DNA from 2 places in the Paenibacillus sp. FSL P4-0338 genome. Region 1 is predicted to be linked to the other one. Evidence: predicted binding sites of a transcription regulator. Region 1 holds the regulator's gene; the other holds the start of a gene.

Region 1 (8,096 bases):
GTTCCATATCGTGCAGCCGGATTACGCCTTTTTCGGACTGAAGGATGCCCAGCAGGTAGCTGTTCTCCGCCGGATGGTGTCTGATCTTAACATGAACGTGGACATCATCGCCTGTCCTATTGTGCGCGAGGAAGACGGGCTGGCGCTCAGCTCCCGTAATGTCTATCTGAGCAGCGAGGAGCGCAGACAGGCGCTGGTATTATCGCGTTCCCTGCGCGAAGTGCGCCAGGCTATGGAAGAGGGCGGCATCCGTACGGTAGATGAAGCACGCGGTCTGCTGGTCTCGGTCATTTCTGAATCGCCGTTTGCGGTCATTGATTATGCGGAGATTCTAACCTTCCCTGATCTGGAAAAGCTGGAAGGCGCCAGCAGGCTGACGGAAGCGGGCGGAGAGGTTATAATGGCTCTGGCTGTGAAGTTCGGCAGAACCCGTCTGATTGATAATAATGTATTTATTCCTAAGGAGGCGCACGCTCTTGTTTAGACATATGATGAAATCCAAGATCCACCGGGCAACGGTCACCGAAGCCAATCTCAATTATGTGGGCAGCATTACCATTGATGAGGATCTGATGGAAGCCGCAGACCTGCTGGAGAACGAGAAGGTGCAGATCGTGGATAATAATAATGGTTCCCGTCTGGAGACTTATGTCATTCCAGGTCCGCGCGGCAGCGGCGTCATTTGTCTGAACGGGGCAGCAGCTCGTCTGGTACAGCCCGGCGATACCGTGATTATTATTTCCTACGCTGTGGTGTCCTCAGAAGAGCTGGCAGCGCATAAGCCGACGGTGGTGTTCGTTGATGAAGGCAACAAGCCGGTGAAGCTGGCGGATCATGAGATTCACGCTACAATTGCCTGAAGTCCGCGCTTTGAGCCATGTAATCAATGGCAGGGATGAAGACACCTGTACTTGCTAAAAATGAAGGAAGGCAAGCTTAAGCTGACTTCATTATCAGTAAGGGTGGGATGTCCGGTGTTTCAACATTTATTTGCTGAGATGAACAAGATGCTCCAGGAGATCAAAACCGACTATCCTACTGCGGAGGGTGCCCGCCGAAGCGATCTTTTATCCAAGTATAATATGCTCCACCGAATCAGTGATAATGTAATGGATGAGTGGCTGCTCTTCGCCGAGAAGCTGAGCGAGTTCCGGGAACAGGCCGATTTCCAGGGTCCGCCAGAGGAGTTGCCGGAAGAGGAAGCGCCCGAGCTTGGGATGGATGCTTTTGTCAGGGGCCAGGGCTATTACAAGCTGCTGATGTACCGCAAGTGCATTGAACAGTTCAGGGAGGTTACGGCACAATATCCGGATAGCCTCGCTGCCCGCCTGTATCTGGCCATGGCTTATCTGCAGGAAGGTGAAGGCGAGATTGCCTGGGGACATCTGGATCACATGCTGGGCCTGATCCGTGAGGTGAAGCTGAAGGCGATGATCTATAATGCGCTGGGCTGTATCCGTGCTTCCCAGGAACGCTTTAATGAAGCCAGTGAGCTGTTTAGCCTGTCGCTGCTGCATGACCCGGATCTGCCGGAGCCGAATGTGAATCTGGAGGTATGCCGCAGACGGGGCGGGAAGCTGGAGTTTGGCCATCAGCTGGTTTCGCTTTTATAACTTTTTCCCGGTTCCTTTAGGCGATGCGCCCCACCACTTTCTGGGGTGTGCATCGCCTTTTTTCGTAACTTCTGTTATGCTGATAAAGAGTCTCAAGTGAAAGGGAATAGAACTTATAATGAAATTTGCCGTGCTTGATTTTGAAACTACGGGAACCCAATCTGTGGGAGAAATCATCCAGGTTGGCCTTGCCATTATAGAAGAAGACGGGACGATCTCCCGGGTGTATGGTTCCTACGTCAAGCCCGGAGCACCCATTCCTCCTTTTATTACGGGCCTGACCGGAATTACAGACAGTGATGTACAGGATGCGCCAGAGCTTGATGAGATGATGATGGAGCTGGTGCCGCTGCTGGATGATGTCGTCCTCGTCGGACACAATGTAGCGTTTGATTTTCATTTTTTGCAGAATGCGCTGGACCGCTGCGGCTACCTGCCGTTTCAGGGGCGGATTCTGGATACCATCGATTTTCTCAAAATATGCTTTCCCTCGCTGAGCACCTATCAGCTAGGCGCGGTAAGCAGCCACTTCGGCATTACGCATGACCGTCCCCATCAGGCTGACAGTGATGCGCTTGCCACGGCTATTGTGCTGCTTAAATGTCTGGAAGAGCTGCACAGTCTGCCGCTGTTGACTATTCAGCGGCTGAATGAGCTGTTCGCAGACGAAGACAGTGATTTGGCCTGGTATTTCGACGGTCTGCTGCGGGAGCGGGAGATGGAGACCTTTCAGCCGGAAGGAGAGCTGAGCTTCTACCGCCAGCTTGCGCTGGCTGTGGGGGATTGGGCAGAGTTGGCAACGCCCCGGGAGGAAGGAAACGTCAATCCGCTGGAGAATATTACCTTTGAAGAGTATATGGATGAGGTAACGAAGCGGCTGAAGGCTGTTCTTCCACAGTATGAGAGCCGTGAGGCCCAGGAGCTGATGATCCATGAGGTCATTACAGCGCTTGAGAAGGACAAGCATCTGCTGATTGAAGCGGGAACCGGCACCGGCAAGTCGCTGGGTTACCTGCTTCCGGCCATCTACCATAGTGTGAAAAGTGATCAAAAGGTGATGGTCAGCACTCATACCATTAACCTTCAGGACCAGTTGCGTGAGCGGGATATCCCACTCTTAACCAGCGTTGTGCCGTTCCCGTTCAAGGCCTCCATCTTTAAGGGAAGAGGGCACTATTTGTGTCTGCGCAAGTTCGAACATAGAATGAATAAAAAGGACTTTACGAGTCCAAGAGAAGAAGCGCTCACCGCTGCGCAAATGCTTGTCTGGCTGACCCAGACGACGACCGGCGATGATGAGGAGCTTAACTTAAGCGGACGGGGCGGCGATTTCTGGGAGACTGTAGCCAGTGATACCGACTCCTGCCTGGGACGGGCTTGTCCCTGGTTCCGCAAATGCTATTACCACCGGGCCAAGCATGAAGCCGGGATCTCTGATGTGGTGGTCACCAATCACTCCAAGCTGTTCGCAGATGTCAAAGCCGGGCATCAGCTACTTCCGGCTTACGATCATCTTGTGATTGATGAAGCCCATCATCTGGAAGATATTGCCGGCAAGCATCTTGGCATGCAGATGAAATATTTCACATTCGCCCATACCCTCACCCGCCTCTATAAGGATAGCCGGAGCGGGCAGCTGCCTGCCCTCCGCCAGAGTCTGCAGTCTTCGGGCAGTGAGCAGGCTTCCGAATGGAGCGGCGTGATCGACCGGATCTATCCCGATCTGCTGACGGTGAAGGAATCTTGGGATGCGCTCAGCGACCGGCTCTTCAGCCTGCTGCCCGAGCGCAGCGATGCCGGAGCCGGTGAAGCAGGCCAGCTGGTGGCCCGCCTGCAGCCGGGCAAGAAGCCGAAGGATTGGGAGGAGTTGGCGGCCCTTGAGAATACGCTGAACCTCAGTCTGAGCGATATCATCCGCAAGGGTGACAAGATGCTCAGTGAGATGCGTGACACGGACAGCCAATCCTCCTCGGACAGTCTTGTGACCGATATCGGCGGGTTATTTAAGGATCTGGCATCCATTAGAGAGCAGATCCGCTTCTTCATGGGCCTGAACGATGAGAATATCGTGTATTGGCTGGAGGGAAGCGGTAATTATAAAGGCAAGTCGCTGCAAATGTATGCCGTTCCTGTAGATGTCAGTACCCAGCTCAGGGAGCTGTTCTTCGACAAGAAGAAGAGTATTGTCCTGACCTCGGCCACCTTATCCGTGGATAAGTCCTTCCAGTTCATGATCGATAACCTGGGCCTTGGTGAAGCTGCGGAGCAGGGGCGTCTGATGACAGCGCTGCTTCCGTCGCCGTTTAAATACCGGGAGCAGGCTCTGCTGGTCATTCCCCGCGACTTCCCGAGCGTCAAGGGAAGTATAGGGGATGCCCGTTTTGTGGACACGCTTGTTCATTCCCTCGCCGAGACTGCTGTAACTACACGAGGGCGAATGCTGGTGCTGTTCACCTCCTACAAGATGCTGCGCCAGGTCTATGACCCGCTGAAGGAGGCGCTTGCCTCCCAGGATATCGCGGTGCTCGGACAAGGTGTGGAGGGCGGCAGCCGGAGCAAGCTGATCCGCCGCTTCCAGGACAGCCCGGCTTCGGTCCTGCTCGGTACCAGCAGTTTCTGGGAAGGGGTAGATATTCCGGGAGAAGCATTGACCTGCCTGGCGATTGTCAGACTGCCGTTCCAGCCGCCGAATCACCCGCTGGCAGAAGCGAAGTCGGAGCTGCTTCAGGCACAGAAGAAGAACCCGTTCATGAAGCTGTCCGTGCCGCAGGCAGTCATCCGCTTCAAGCAGGGCTTCGGGCGGCTGGTCCGCACGGCGCAGGACCGGGGCATCGTAATTGTGTACGATACTAGAGTAATTGAATCGCATTACGGAAAGTACTTCCTGTATTCACTCCCCGGTCCCAAGATGGAGCATATGCTCACCGAGCAGATGGTCCCGAGAATTGCCGAATGGCTGGAAGACGGCGGGGTTTCCTAATTCATCTGCTATTGCTATTATTAATAAGTCATGATTAACCTGAAGATCCGTTCCCGCCCTGTCCTGCCGATCCGGCAGGCGGGGGGCACGGTTGCTATAATTGAACGGGTATAACACAACTATTAAGGAGGAGAATACATGAAATCGGATAAAATATCGGAGGCCGTCGTGCGCAGGCTCCCAGTGTACCTGCGTTTCCTGAACGATCTCCAAAAACGTGAAATCTCCACAGTCTCTTCTCAGGAGCTGGGCCAGAAGCTTGATCTGAATCCCGCCCAGATCCGTAAGGATTTGGCTTACTTCGGTGATTTTGGCAGGAAGGGTATCGGCTACGATGTATCCTATCTAATTGAGAAGATTCGCCATATCCTGAAGCTTGACCAGCAAATTAATGTTGCACTGGTTGGAGCCGGTAATCTCGGTCATGCCTTGTCTAACTACAACGCTTACTTGAAGGATACGATGAAGATTACTGCGATCTTCGATGCCTACCCGCCGAAGGTGGGCCAGCAGATCAACTCGCTGGTTGTGCAGCCGATGGAGGAGTTAAGCAGCACAATCCGCTCGCAGGGCATCCGCATCGGGATTATTACCGTACCTGACAGCGAAGCCCAGAATGTAGCTGATATTCTTGTGGACTCCGGCATTGAGGCGATTCTGAACTTCGCACCGGTTATTCTCAAGACGCCTGCCAATATCCGGATTCATGCCGCAGATTTCACCACAGATCTGCAGAGCCTGGCCTATTATTTGCATGATGGAAAGGATGAGGCAGAAGATGAGCAGTAAGATCACGATAATCAAGAACGGGCACTTCCTGGTTCCGGGCAGCGACAAGCCGGTTCTAAGCGGGTATATGACCCTGGAGAATGATCTGATTACTTACATAGGTGAAGCTGAGCCGGTAGTGGAGGATGGCGCTCAGGTCGTAGACGGCAGCCGTCTGCTGTTCATGCCGGGTCTGGTCAATACCCATGGGCATACGGCCATGTCACTGCTGCGCGGATACGGCGACGATATGGTGCTTCAGACTTGGCTGCAGGAGAAGATGTGGCCGATGGAAGAGAAATTCACTGGTGATGATGTATATTGGGGAACCTCGTTGTCCGTACTGGAAATGCTGAAGGGCGGCACAACCACCTTCCTCGATATGTATGATCATATGGACCGGGTAGCGGAAGTAACGGAGCAGTCCGGTATTCGTGCGGTGCTGATGCGCGGCGTAATTGGGCTGTGCCCGGAAGAGGTACAGCAAGCAAAGCTCGCTGAGGCGGTTGCTTTTGCCCGTAACTGGCACGGCAAGGCTGACGGCAGAATTACAACTATGCTCTCACCGCACGCTCCGTACACCTGTCCTCCAGAGTTTTTCATGAAGTTTGTGCAGGCTGCCCATGATCTGGACCTGCCGATGCATACCCATATGTCCGAGACGCGCCATGAAGTGGAGCAGAACGTGGCTGACTACGGCCTTCGTCCGGTCGCACATCTGGAGAAGCTGGGGATGTTCACCCGTCCTTCGCTCATTGCCCACGGGGTTCATCTGAACGATGAAGAGATCGGGATTCTGGCCCGCTATAACGTTGGCGTGTCGCATAACCCCGGCAGTAACCTGAAGCTGGCCAGCGGGGTTGCACGTGTTCCTGAGCTGCTGCGAGCCGGGGTTAAGGTCTCCCTGGGTACAGACGGCGCGGCAAGCAACAACAATCTGGATATGTTCGAAGAGATGAGGCTGGCGGCTCTGATCCACAAGGGCGTAAGCGGTGATCCTACAGCGGTACCGGCTCCTGAAGCGCTACTGATGGCCACGGAATACGGGGCTCAGTCTATTTTCCTAAGCGGGGTAGGCCGGCTTGCAGCAGGAATGAAGGCCGACTTCATCGCGCTTGATATTGACCAGCCGCATTTGCTGCCGCATACCGATCTGCTCTCCCATGCCGTCTATTCGGCAAGTGCCAAGGATGTGGAGCATGTATGGGTGAACGGCCAGCAGGTTGTGAAGCATGGACAATGCCTGACACTGGATGAAGAAGCTATCCGCCGCAAAGCACAGGAGACGTTCGAGAGCCTGCTTAAACGGTAATTCAGGAGAACGGGAAAGGAAGCAGCGTTGTGAAGAAGAAGAGGAGAAAATGGATCTGGCTGGGGCTTACCGTGGTGCTGCTCCTTCTGTTCGGATTAAGCCAGTTCTATGCCTACATTATGAAGGACCAGTGGAACGAGCGGAATGAGGCCAAGGAGCTGGCCCGGACGCGTGCCGGACTAACGGAGGTAACCAAGGCTCAGAAATCCGTCTGGAATGAGAATGAGATCTACTGGGTGCTAACCGGCAAAAATGAAGCCGGGACCGATCTGATGGTGTGGGTCCGTTTCACCTTGGAGGGCAAGCCTGCCGGAGGCGACAACGACCTGTATGCTGAAGAGCTGAGCAAAGGCACTTCCGAAGAGAAAATGCGCGGAATCATAGCCGATCAGTTACCGGACGTGAAGATCGAACGGCTGCTGCCCGGTGTATATAACGGGGAATATGCCTGGCAGCTATTTTACAAAAAAGACGGGCGATTCTATTACAACTTCTACCGCTTCAAGGATGGCAGCGCCATCGGTGAGGGGTACAGTTTGCCCAACCGTTAAGCTAAGCGCTCAGCAGAATAACATGCGGGGGAACAGATTATCTGTTCTTCCGTTTTTTTGTATCCATCATGTCGAAAATAATCTGGAACTGTTCTGGGACTGGTGGCAGACGGGGAACTGTGGCTTAATGGAGATATATGGTTTGAGATACATCGATTAATATACTTGAATTGATATACTGATTGTATTCCTCGAATGCTATCGCCAACCTGCATATATGTCTCTCAAGGAGGATGAAGAAATTGGAAGTTTTAGCATATTTGGATCAGGCGGTGGATTTGTTTAAGGAAGAGCTGGGGGATAATCTGTCGGGGATTTATCTGCACGGTTCCCTGGCCATGGGCTGTTTTCAACCGGATTCAAGCGATATTGATCTGCTCATTGTAGTAGAGGACAAGCTCCCCGCAGAGGTCAGTCATAGCCTTGCCGGTCGTATCGTAGCCTTTCATGACAGTCTGCCGAATAAGCGCGGAATTGAACTGTCTATCGTCCTGAAGACATACCTGCATAACTTTGTGTATCCTACGCCATTTGAATTTCACTTTTCAGAAGCTCATTTAGAGCGGTATAGAACCGATAAGAATTATCTGTGCGGCGGCTTTGAGGATGCTGATCTGGCGGCACATTTTGCAGTAGTCTACCATCGCGGGTTTATCTTGTACGGGGAGCCGATACGCGAGGCCTTTGCGCCGGTAGACCAGAGGTACTATCTGGATTCCATTATCAGGGATGTCGATGATGCGCCGCAGAATATTGGGAATGCTCCACTCTATTACACACTGAATCTATGCAGGGTACTCTACTATGTGCAGGAAGGTCATGTCTCTTCCAAGAAGGAAGGCGGGGATTGGGGACTTCAGCATTTGCCGGAA
Region 2 (8,096 bases), 260 kb from region 1:
GTCAAGGCAATCCCGAAGGATGCTCCCATAATCAACGGCTGGAACGGTGATTTGATCGCCGCCAGCGGTGCCCCCAGTGAGAAGATCAGAATAATACCGATACCCACATATGCTCCTGCCAGGAGGGCCGCCAAAAAATATTTGGGCAGGCTCTCATTCATTTTGTCGCGTTTCCCTACGGCTGTCTCAACGATATTCTCTACGCTCTGCGTAAACATATCCGCACCTGCTCTTCCTTTAATTTAGAGTTGTTACTGCCGCAGGCAGAGTGACCTTAACAACTCCGCCCTCTACTGTAACCGGATAGACTTCTGCCTGCCCCCGGTCCGGTGCCTGAACCTCTCCGGTGCGAAGGTCGATCTTCCAGTCATGCAGCGGATCATATAAATAATAGCCCGATACGATTCCTTCTGCGAGCGGACCACCCTTCGGATGGGGACTGTGGTTACGGACCGCATAGATTGCGCCGTCCGATGTGCGGAATATCGCTAATTCGACCTCTCCTGCATGAACTACCCGGCCGATCTGCAGCATGAAATCTTCCACTGCGCCTATCGTATATTCCCGATTACTCCGTTCCATTATGCTCTCTCCCTCTCCCTTTAGACTATACCTGTGTCTCTTCGAACAGCGCGGTGCGGGTGTTTTTGTCATCCAGCATTTTCCGCCAAGGATCACTCACCTGGGCCAGGGCAAAGTCAATACGTGCCGCAAGCTCTTTACGGTTGTCGTCATTGCCCATAACCACAGTCTGGATATGCTCAAGACCCATACGCTCTACCCATTCGGAGGTTCTCTCCAGGTAATTACCGGTCTCACGGTAGTACTGGATGACAGCGGAGCAGACCTCAACCAGTTCCTCGTCGGTCTTCACCTTGCAGAAGGCATCTGCGATGCGCGGCTTAATCCCGCCGTTACCGCCGATGAACACTTCCCAGCCGCCGTCGTTGCCGACAATTCCGATATCCTTCGTGCACGATTCTGCGCAGTTACGCGGACAGCCGTTAACCGCCATCTTGAACTTGGCCGGCATATCCAGCCGCTCATATTTACGCTCAAGCATAGCGCCCATGCCCATGGAATCCTGTGTGCCGAAGCGGCAGAACTGCGAACCCACGCAAGTTTTTACTGTACGCAGCGACTTCGCATACCCATAGCCGGACGGCATATCCAGCTCCTCCCACACCTTAGGTACATCTTCTTTTTTGACACCGATCAGGTCAAGACGTTGGCCGCCCGTTACCTTCACAACCTTCACATCATACTTCAGGGACACATCGGCAATCCGCTTCAAATCCTCAGGAGTGGTCACCCCGCCATACATCCGCGGGATAACTGTATAAGTTCCGTCCTTCTGAATATTGGCGCTCATCCGTTCATTGACGAACCGGGATTCCTTCTCGTCTTCATGAGTGTCAGGGTAGATCATCCCCAGATAATAGTTCACAGCCGGGCGGCATTTGGAACAGCCTTCTGCCTGCTTCCAGTCCAGGACATGCATGACTTCCTTGGTAGTCCGGAGGCCTTTTGCCGTAATCTCGGCAACGATCTCATCCCGGCTAAGCGAGGTGCAGCTGCAGATTCCCTGCTTGGTGCTCTGCTGGAAGCTGTCTCCGAGAACGAATTGCAGAATCTGCTCCACCACTGGCTTACAGCCGCCGCAGGAGCGGGTTGCACCCGTGCAGGCTTTGATCTCATCTACCGTAGTGAAGCCGTTCTCCGTAACAGCATCAACAATCGCTTTTTTGGTTACGCCGTTGCAGCCGCAGACGATTTCTTCATCTGCCATCGCTTCAACAGACATGCCTTTCTTGGCTCCGCCTCCGCCACAGCAGCTTGTGCCCATAACCTCATCATAGATTTCATTGGTCATCTCTGTGCTGTTTTTCACAAGCTTCTGCAGGTTGGCAGATTCCGTTACATCACCGAACAGAACGGCACCGACAATCACATTATTCTTAAGCAAAATCTTCTTGTAGGTTCGCTTCCATTCATCCTTGGCAGAAATGACGGTATGCTCCGGCGTTTCGGTGAATTCACCGGCGGAGAATACATCTACCCCGGAAATTTTGAGCTTGGTTGCTACAACTGATCCTTCATAGCCCGGAGTCTGTACACCTGACAAATGCTTGGCGAGAACCATACCCTGCTCGAATAGCGGTGCAACGAGTCCGTAGCAGGTTCCCCGGTGCTCTGTACATTCACCGACAGAATACACATCTGCCATAGAAGTCTGCATATAATCGTCAACTACAATCCCGCGGTTAACAGTGATTCCGCTGTCCTTCGCAAGCTGGACATTCGGCTTGATTCCAACAGCCATCACTACAAACTCTGCCGGCAGCACACTGCCATCACTGAATCGTAGACCAGTCACCCGTTCTTCTCCGGTCAATTCAACCGTCTGCTTGCCCATGGCGAATCTCACACCTTGACGCGTAAGCTCTGCCTGTAGCATTGAAGAAGCGGTACGGTCCAGCTGGCGCTCCATCAGATCCTCCAGCAGATGCACAACGGTAACATCCATGCCCAGATTGACCAGGCCCTTCGCAGCTTCCAGACCCAGCAGTCCTCCGCCGATCACAGCCGCCGTGCGGTACTGCTTCGCCGCTGCCAGCATTGCATCACAATCCGCGATATCGCGGAAGCCGACTACTCCATCCTTGGTGCTGCCGGGTACGGGGAGAATGAAAGAATTCGAACCCGTTGCAATAATTGCTTTATCGTAAGGAACCGCCAGTCCATTATCGGTCATTATTAGTTTGTTCTGATCATCGATCCTGGTGACCGTCGTACCGGTATGCAGTGTAATATGATTATCTTCATACCACCCGAGATCGTTGAGAATGATGTCTTCAATCGATTTGCTGCCTTCAAGTACATAGGACAACATAATCCGGTTATAGTTGGGATGCGGCTCACTGCCGAAGACCGAAATATCATAAGCGCCGCCCAGCTTCAGAATCTGCTCAATAGTGCCTACTCCCGCCATGCCATTTCCAATCAGCACTAACTTTTCTCTTTCCGCTGCCATTGGTAGACCCTCCTTCAGAAACTCTGATTTCTTCAATAACTTACCTGATAGAGAAATTATACTGTCCCCCATTCCATGGCAAGTGTGACCACAGTCACATCTTATGTGAATTTTTTCACACAACTGAAAATGACTTCGCCGTTCTTATATAGGACAATTTCTGGCGTGAAGCATAGAGATTTATTATTCAAAAAAACGGATACCCATGCAGTTTCGCACAGATATCCGTTCATCGGGTACACAATCTCACTCATCTACTTCATTCACTTATTTCAATACCAGAGAGATCTCCAGCTTGTCCTGCGGACTGAGCTTCATGTCCACTCCATTGCCGAGCAGTCCTTTATCGTTGACCTTCAGTCTCCATTCCTCGCTGCTGAGCGGGGTATATTCCATCACAGTAAGCACCGTCCGGTTATCTTCGGCAAGCTGGACCATACCGCTGTTCTGGAGCAATCCCTTGACGGACATATCCTGCATAAAAGAAAGCACATTCGAATGTGTCAGCTCCGGCTGCTCGCTCCCCCCGTTCACAGTGATGATGACAGGCTGAAACATCTTTCCGGCTCCGGCAGGCCCTGCTGACATCGTAATGGCCGAACCCGGTTCCAGGGTCGTATTCAGCTCTTGAACCTTCTTGCCGTTCACCTGAATCTCCCAGCTCATATCCTGACCCAGGGAAACCTTATTCACCTCAAGAATATTAGTTCCATCCGCTGAAAATGTAACAACGCCACTCTTCCTAAACAGCTCTATTATTGAATTCCCAGGCACGTAAGCTTCGTTAAGCAATCTGGCTGAGCTTCCGGCCATTTCGCTGTCACCCACCTTGACTGAAAAGGTTAGTCCCTGGCCTCCGTTACTGCTGCCGCCATTCCCTGATCCCAAGCCACAACCGCTTGCCGCGGCCAGCAAGAGAAGGCACAGCATTAAGCGCATCCATTTCGTGGACATCCCACGGCACCGCCTTCATATGTATTTTCCCGGACTCTTTAAGGATAACGCATAGAGGAAGGGTTCTCAAATCATTTCTGCCGGTATAAAAAGTAAAAAGTCCCCGAAGGGACTTATCCATTGCAGCCGGTCCTATTGATAACGCAGGAACAGAATGTTGTTCTCCAGATGCACATGCTCGAAGGTCATGCCTTCCAGTTCTTCAAGACGGGCATAGGTCAGGCGATAAGTCGTGCAGGCATGCGCGGGCGGTGTATAGTCATTAGTAACTCTACGCAGCTCACGCAGAATCTCTCCCGCCCCGTCATGCTCAGCTTCCAGATTATGCAGCAATCCGCGCAGCTCAGTAAGTCCTTCTTCAGTCGGGTTCTGGGTGTAGGCTAGCATCTTAGGGAATTCGCTCTCTTCTTCCTTCGCCGTATGCTGCAACAGCTCTTCACGCAGCATATTGAACAGACGGTGCATTTCTCCCAGATGCGGTGAATCCTCACCATGAACGCGGAACACCTTGGTTACATTTTGACTGATAAGCGGAAGCTCTTCACGCAGATAACGGTGATGCTTGTTCACAATATAATCCACCAGCTCCTCTGACGAAGCCTCGTTCCAGGCGGTATCCTCTTCCAGCACCGGATGCTGTTCCTGCAGCTTGTTCAGCTCCTGTACCATTGCTGCCGGGTCAAGACCCTTCTCAGCAGCGGCTTCAGCCAGCGGCTTTGCGCCTCCGCAGCAGAAATCGATCCGCTGTGCTTTGAAATAATCTGCTGCTTTGGGGAACTGCAGAACAATATCTCTGACCATTGCTTCCGGGGTGAACCCGGGATGAATTGTTGTATCGTTTAATTGATTGGACGCCATGTTGGCCCCTCCTCAGGTTAAGATGTAGGTTTGTGCTTCTTTTCACTTCTACACCTTATCACTGGCATTAGGCGGAACTTGTGATTGTACGCACTGAATATATAAAATTTTATTGAACGAGAAATACAGTACTCCAAATGTAAAATATACTAGACTTTTTGTTTTATATATTTTACACTATGAGTGAGGTGAGGGAATGGGGAAAAATCTGAGGCTCAAAGCTTCCCGAGCGGCAAAAGACATGTCGCAAAAACAGCTCGCAGATGCCGTGGGGGTCACAAGGCAGACGATTATCGCGATTGAGAACGGTGATTACAACCCCACCCTGAGGTTGTGCATTGACATTTGTGTAACACTGGGGAAGACACTGGATCAACTATTTTGGGAGGGAACGAAGGATGAGCAGAACGAACCTGGATGAGAGACAACTGCAGAAGCGGCATAAGGCGGGGAATCAGGCATTTCTTTTGATGGCATTCTTATTGCTGGCAGATATGGGGCTGCAAAACTACGGAATGAAGTGGCTGGAGTATCCGCTGGGCAATTACACAATTTTCATGCTGGGTGTGGGTTTCTATCTGGTACGCTTGATCTGGAGCGGTGCGTATGTGGGACCGGGCAGCAGGCAGAGCGGAGTGGGCGGGAGAAGCATTGCGGGTGCAATTCTGGCCATTGTGGTGGCGGCCTGTATCCTTATCGTTACCTTCGTGAATCCAACCGCCGCCCAATCAGCAGCTGACAGCGGTGCGAACGGGACAGTCATTCTAATCATTTCTGTTACAGCTGGACTGGTCATCTTAAGCACTGTGTACTTGATCCGACGGAGGAATAACCGGGCGGAGTAGAGCGGTTAATATCAAGAAATCCAAACTGGGCAGCGGCCGGAAGTCCAAATGTTCGCCGCAGCGACGACCTGGCTTCAAGTTCAACTCTTTTTTCGAATTCCACTTTTTTTATTGAACCGTCGCCTGCATATAAGTCCGCTTGCCCTGCGCATCCTTCAGATAGGGGCCAAGTCCGGCGAACCTTGAATGATCCACATATACACCCGTCATCCATCTGCCTTCGGTCAGGCCGCCGTTCCACTGCAGCACCAGATCGGGGGCAGAGATCCATTCCTGATACACTCTGATGTTCTTGTCCTTATATTCTTTGGCTGGTTTGTTCAATTCGCTCAGTGGTACCGGGGTCAGATAGGTTGGCACGAAATATACAGAGATTAGCTCCATATCCTCCTCGCTCAGAAAAGCCTCCTCCCCCAAGTAAGGCTGGAGCAGCCGGGTATTCTCATACATGGACCAGATCACAGCTTGAAGTACCATGCTCTGGCTGATTCCATTATGAAAAGTAAAACGGCGCTGTACATTTGAGCCACTCCCTTCCTTAGCCGTTACCGGCTCCAGACAATGCCGTTCACAGCCGATGCATTTCCATCCGGACGGGCCTTGAATCCATTTCTGAAACACACTCCCGCTGTCATTATCCCCTTTATATAGAGAAGAAATGATCTCATACGGCACGCCGATCCACGCATCCCACAGAGAATCCGGGAGATGGTTATGAAGCATGAACAGCACCTTGTCATAGATCAGCTGTACTTTAATCGAAGCAGTCTCCAGTTCGGCGACATCCTTTTTTCCATAGGTTATTTCCCGGGAAAACAAGGTAATGGTCATGGTCTTCGCCTCCTAAAAGTTGTGTAAGCCCTCCGCTTCCTTCCATCAGCATCGTCCAAAACACATCCCGTAAGCATCCGCGCTGCCATATAACCCTGAGCTTTTCCTACTTTTGTTAACGCTTCCACACATCCGTAATATTTAGTATGTTCTATTATATTACACAGGTAGGGCCTAAGTGCAAGGTTTATTTGGGCAAAATCTGCATAAACAAGTAAAACAGCATATGAAAAGCCCCTTACCCGATAATCGGCAAGAGGCTGTCATCAAATATATATTACGGTACTGCTACTCCACCCAGCTCTCGGCCCAGGACTGGATTTGCTGCATGACCGGCTCAAGCGCACGGCCCTTCACTGTTAATTCATACTCAATGCGCACCGGTGTTTCCGGGTACACATGTCGTACCAGAATGCCCTCGCATTCCAGATCCTTCATGCGCTCGGACAGCATCTTATCGCTCATTGACGGAATCAGTCCGGAAATATCCTTGAACCGCTTGGGGCCGCTCATCAAGGTCTGAATAATGAGTCCGTTCCAACGCTTGCCCAGAAACGAAAAAGCCGTCTCAAATCTCGGGCACATCGTCAATTGATGTTCTTCCATGGTTATCACCTCTCACTTATGAAGCTTACAATTAGTTAGTATATATAATTTTACCACATTTATTCTGGAATGAACATCGTTTGCCAAAAAAAAGTTCATTAACCACTATTATTATATTTCCACTCTCAATCTTTGGTGTCTTCTGCCTTGCGTCTAAGCTGGATGGCCTCTGTAACCACATAGGCAAGATCATCGTTGCTATAGAGAGAGAGTACACCCAGCACCGTATCATCGGAGATGAACCCCGCCTCCTCTGCGGATACCGTCAGGGCCAGCGCATTGGCCAGCGCCTGATTGCCCTCCTGCTGCGGATAAGCCTGCAGATACAGGGCATGCGGGTCCAGCTTATTATTCACACACCACTGGGCAAATACGAGAATCATCATTTCCTCGTCCCGCTTATAGCTCTCGATGATCCGCTCTTCCATCGACTTGTTGTCGTAATCCTCCATGTTGTTCTCCTCTCTGCTGCGATTCTGACTGCTCAGCGGCTTAGTCTTGCTGCTAATTCATGGCTCGGCAATACAGCCGAAGCGGAAATCCCGCACTGCTCCGGTGTCGCTATATTACTGAGATAATGGCTGACCGTTCCGCTGAAGCCTCTGCGCTCCAGCACGGTATCCCAGCTGCCGAAGTTCTGCGTGCGCGGCAACGAGCCCTGCTCATATAATATAACCCGTTCCATATCCGTCACCTCAACCGATCTGCCATGTCCGTGCAGCTCCAGCTTCTCCAGATCAGCCCCGGCATCCCGGACCATGCTGTAATGGCCGGTGGTGCCGTTCTCCCAACCCAGCATTCCCGAAGCCTGCAGAAGCCGTCCCTCCGCATCCGCCCTCAGGCTGCTGTGCAGCAGCTCATAATCTCCGCCGGACAGCCAGAGCAGCAGATCCAGCATATGGATCAGGTCATCATGGATCGTCTCATGGCTGCTGCCCTGCTGCAGCTTCGTACGGTGTTTGACTGCT

What was found. Region 1 encodes Rex, which represses fermentation and respiration genes when NADH is low (regulators of the CRP and FNR family bind a similar motif). Its sites were predicted from a motif close to TTGTGAAATATTTCACAA; they were not measured.
Region 2: the regulator Rex is predicted to act here: its motif matches at 4,877-4,894, upstream of ric (iron-sulfur cluster repair di-iron protein).

What each region holds. Positions count from the first base shown of each region.
Region 1 is NZ_JBBOCG010000001.1:2,558,296-2,566,391, reverse strand. It holds gene panC (pantoate--beta-alanine ligase) at 1-484, shown strand, start outside; gene panD (aspartate 1-decarboxylase) at 477-860, shown strand; gene MKZ07_RS11325 (hypothetical protein) at 975-1,613, shown strand; gene dinG (ATP-dependent DNA helicase DinG) at 1,732-4,593, shown strand; gene MKZ07_RS11315 (redox-sensing transcriptional repressor Rex) at 4,732-5,382, shown strand; gene MKZ07_RS11310 (amidohydrolase) at 5,372-6,673, shown strand; gene MKZ07_RS11305 (cell wall elongation regulator TseB-like domain-containing protein) at 6,703-7,224, shown strand; gene MKZ07_RS11300 (aminoglycoside adenylyltransferase domain-containing protein) at 7,458-8,096, shown strand, end outside.
Region 2 is NZ_JBBOCG010000001.1:2,821,054-2,829,149, forward strand. It holds gene MKZ07_RS12585 (formate/nitrite transporter family protein) at 1-218, opposite strand, end outside; gene nirD (nitrite reductase small subunit NirD) at 238-582, opposite strand; gene nirB (nitrite reductase large subunit NirB) at 608-3,034, opposite strand; gene MKZ07_RS12600 (hypothetical protein) at 3,302-3,988, opposite strand; gene ric (iron-sulfur cluster repair di-iron protein) at 4,121-4,846, opposite strand; gene MKZ07_RS12610 (helix-turn-helix transcriptional regulator) at 5,043-5,267, shown strand; gene MKZ07_RS12615 (DUF6773 family protein) at 5,245-5,691, shown strand; gene MKZ07_RS12620 (hypothetical protein) at 5,800-6,522, opposite strand; gene MKZ07_RS12625 (winged helix-turn-helix transcriptional regulator) at 6,811-7,128, opposite strand; gene MKZ07_RS12630 (hypothetical protein) at 7,254-7,580, opposite strand; gene MKZ07_RS12635 (Gfo/Idh/MocA family protein) at 7,613-8,096, opposite strand, start outside.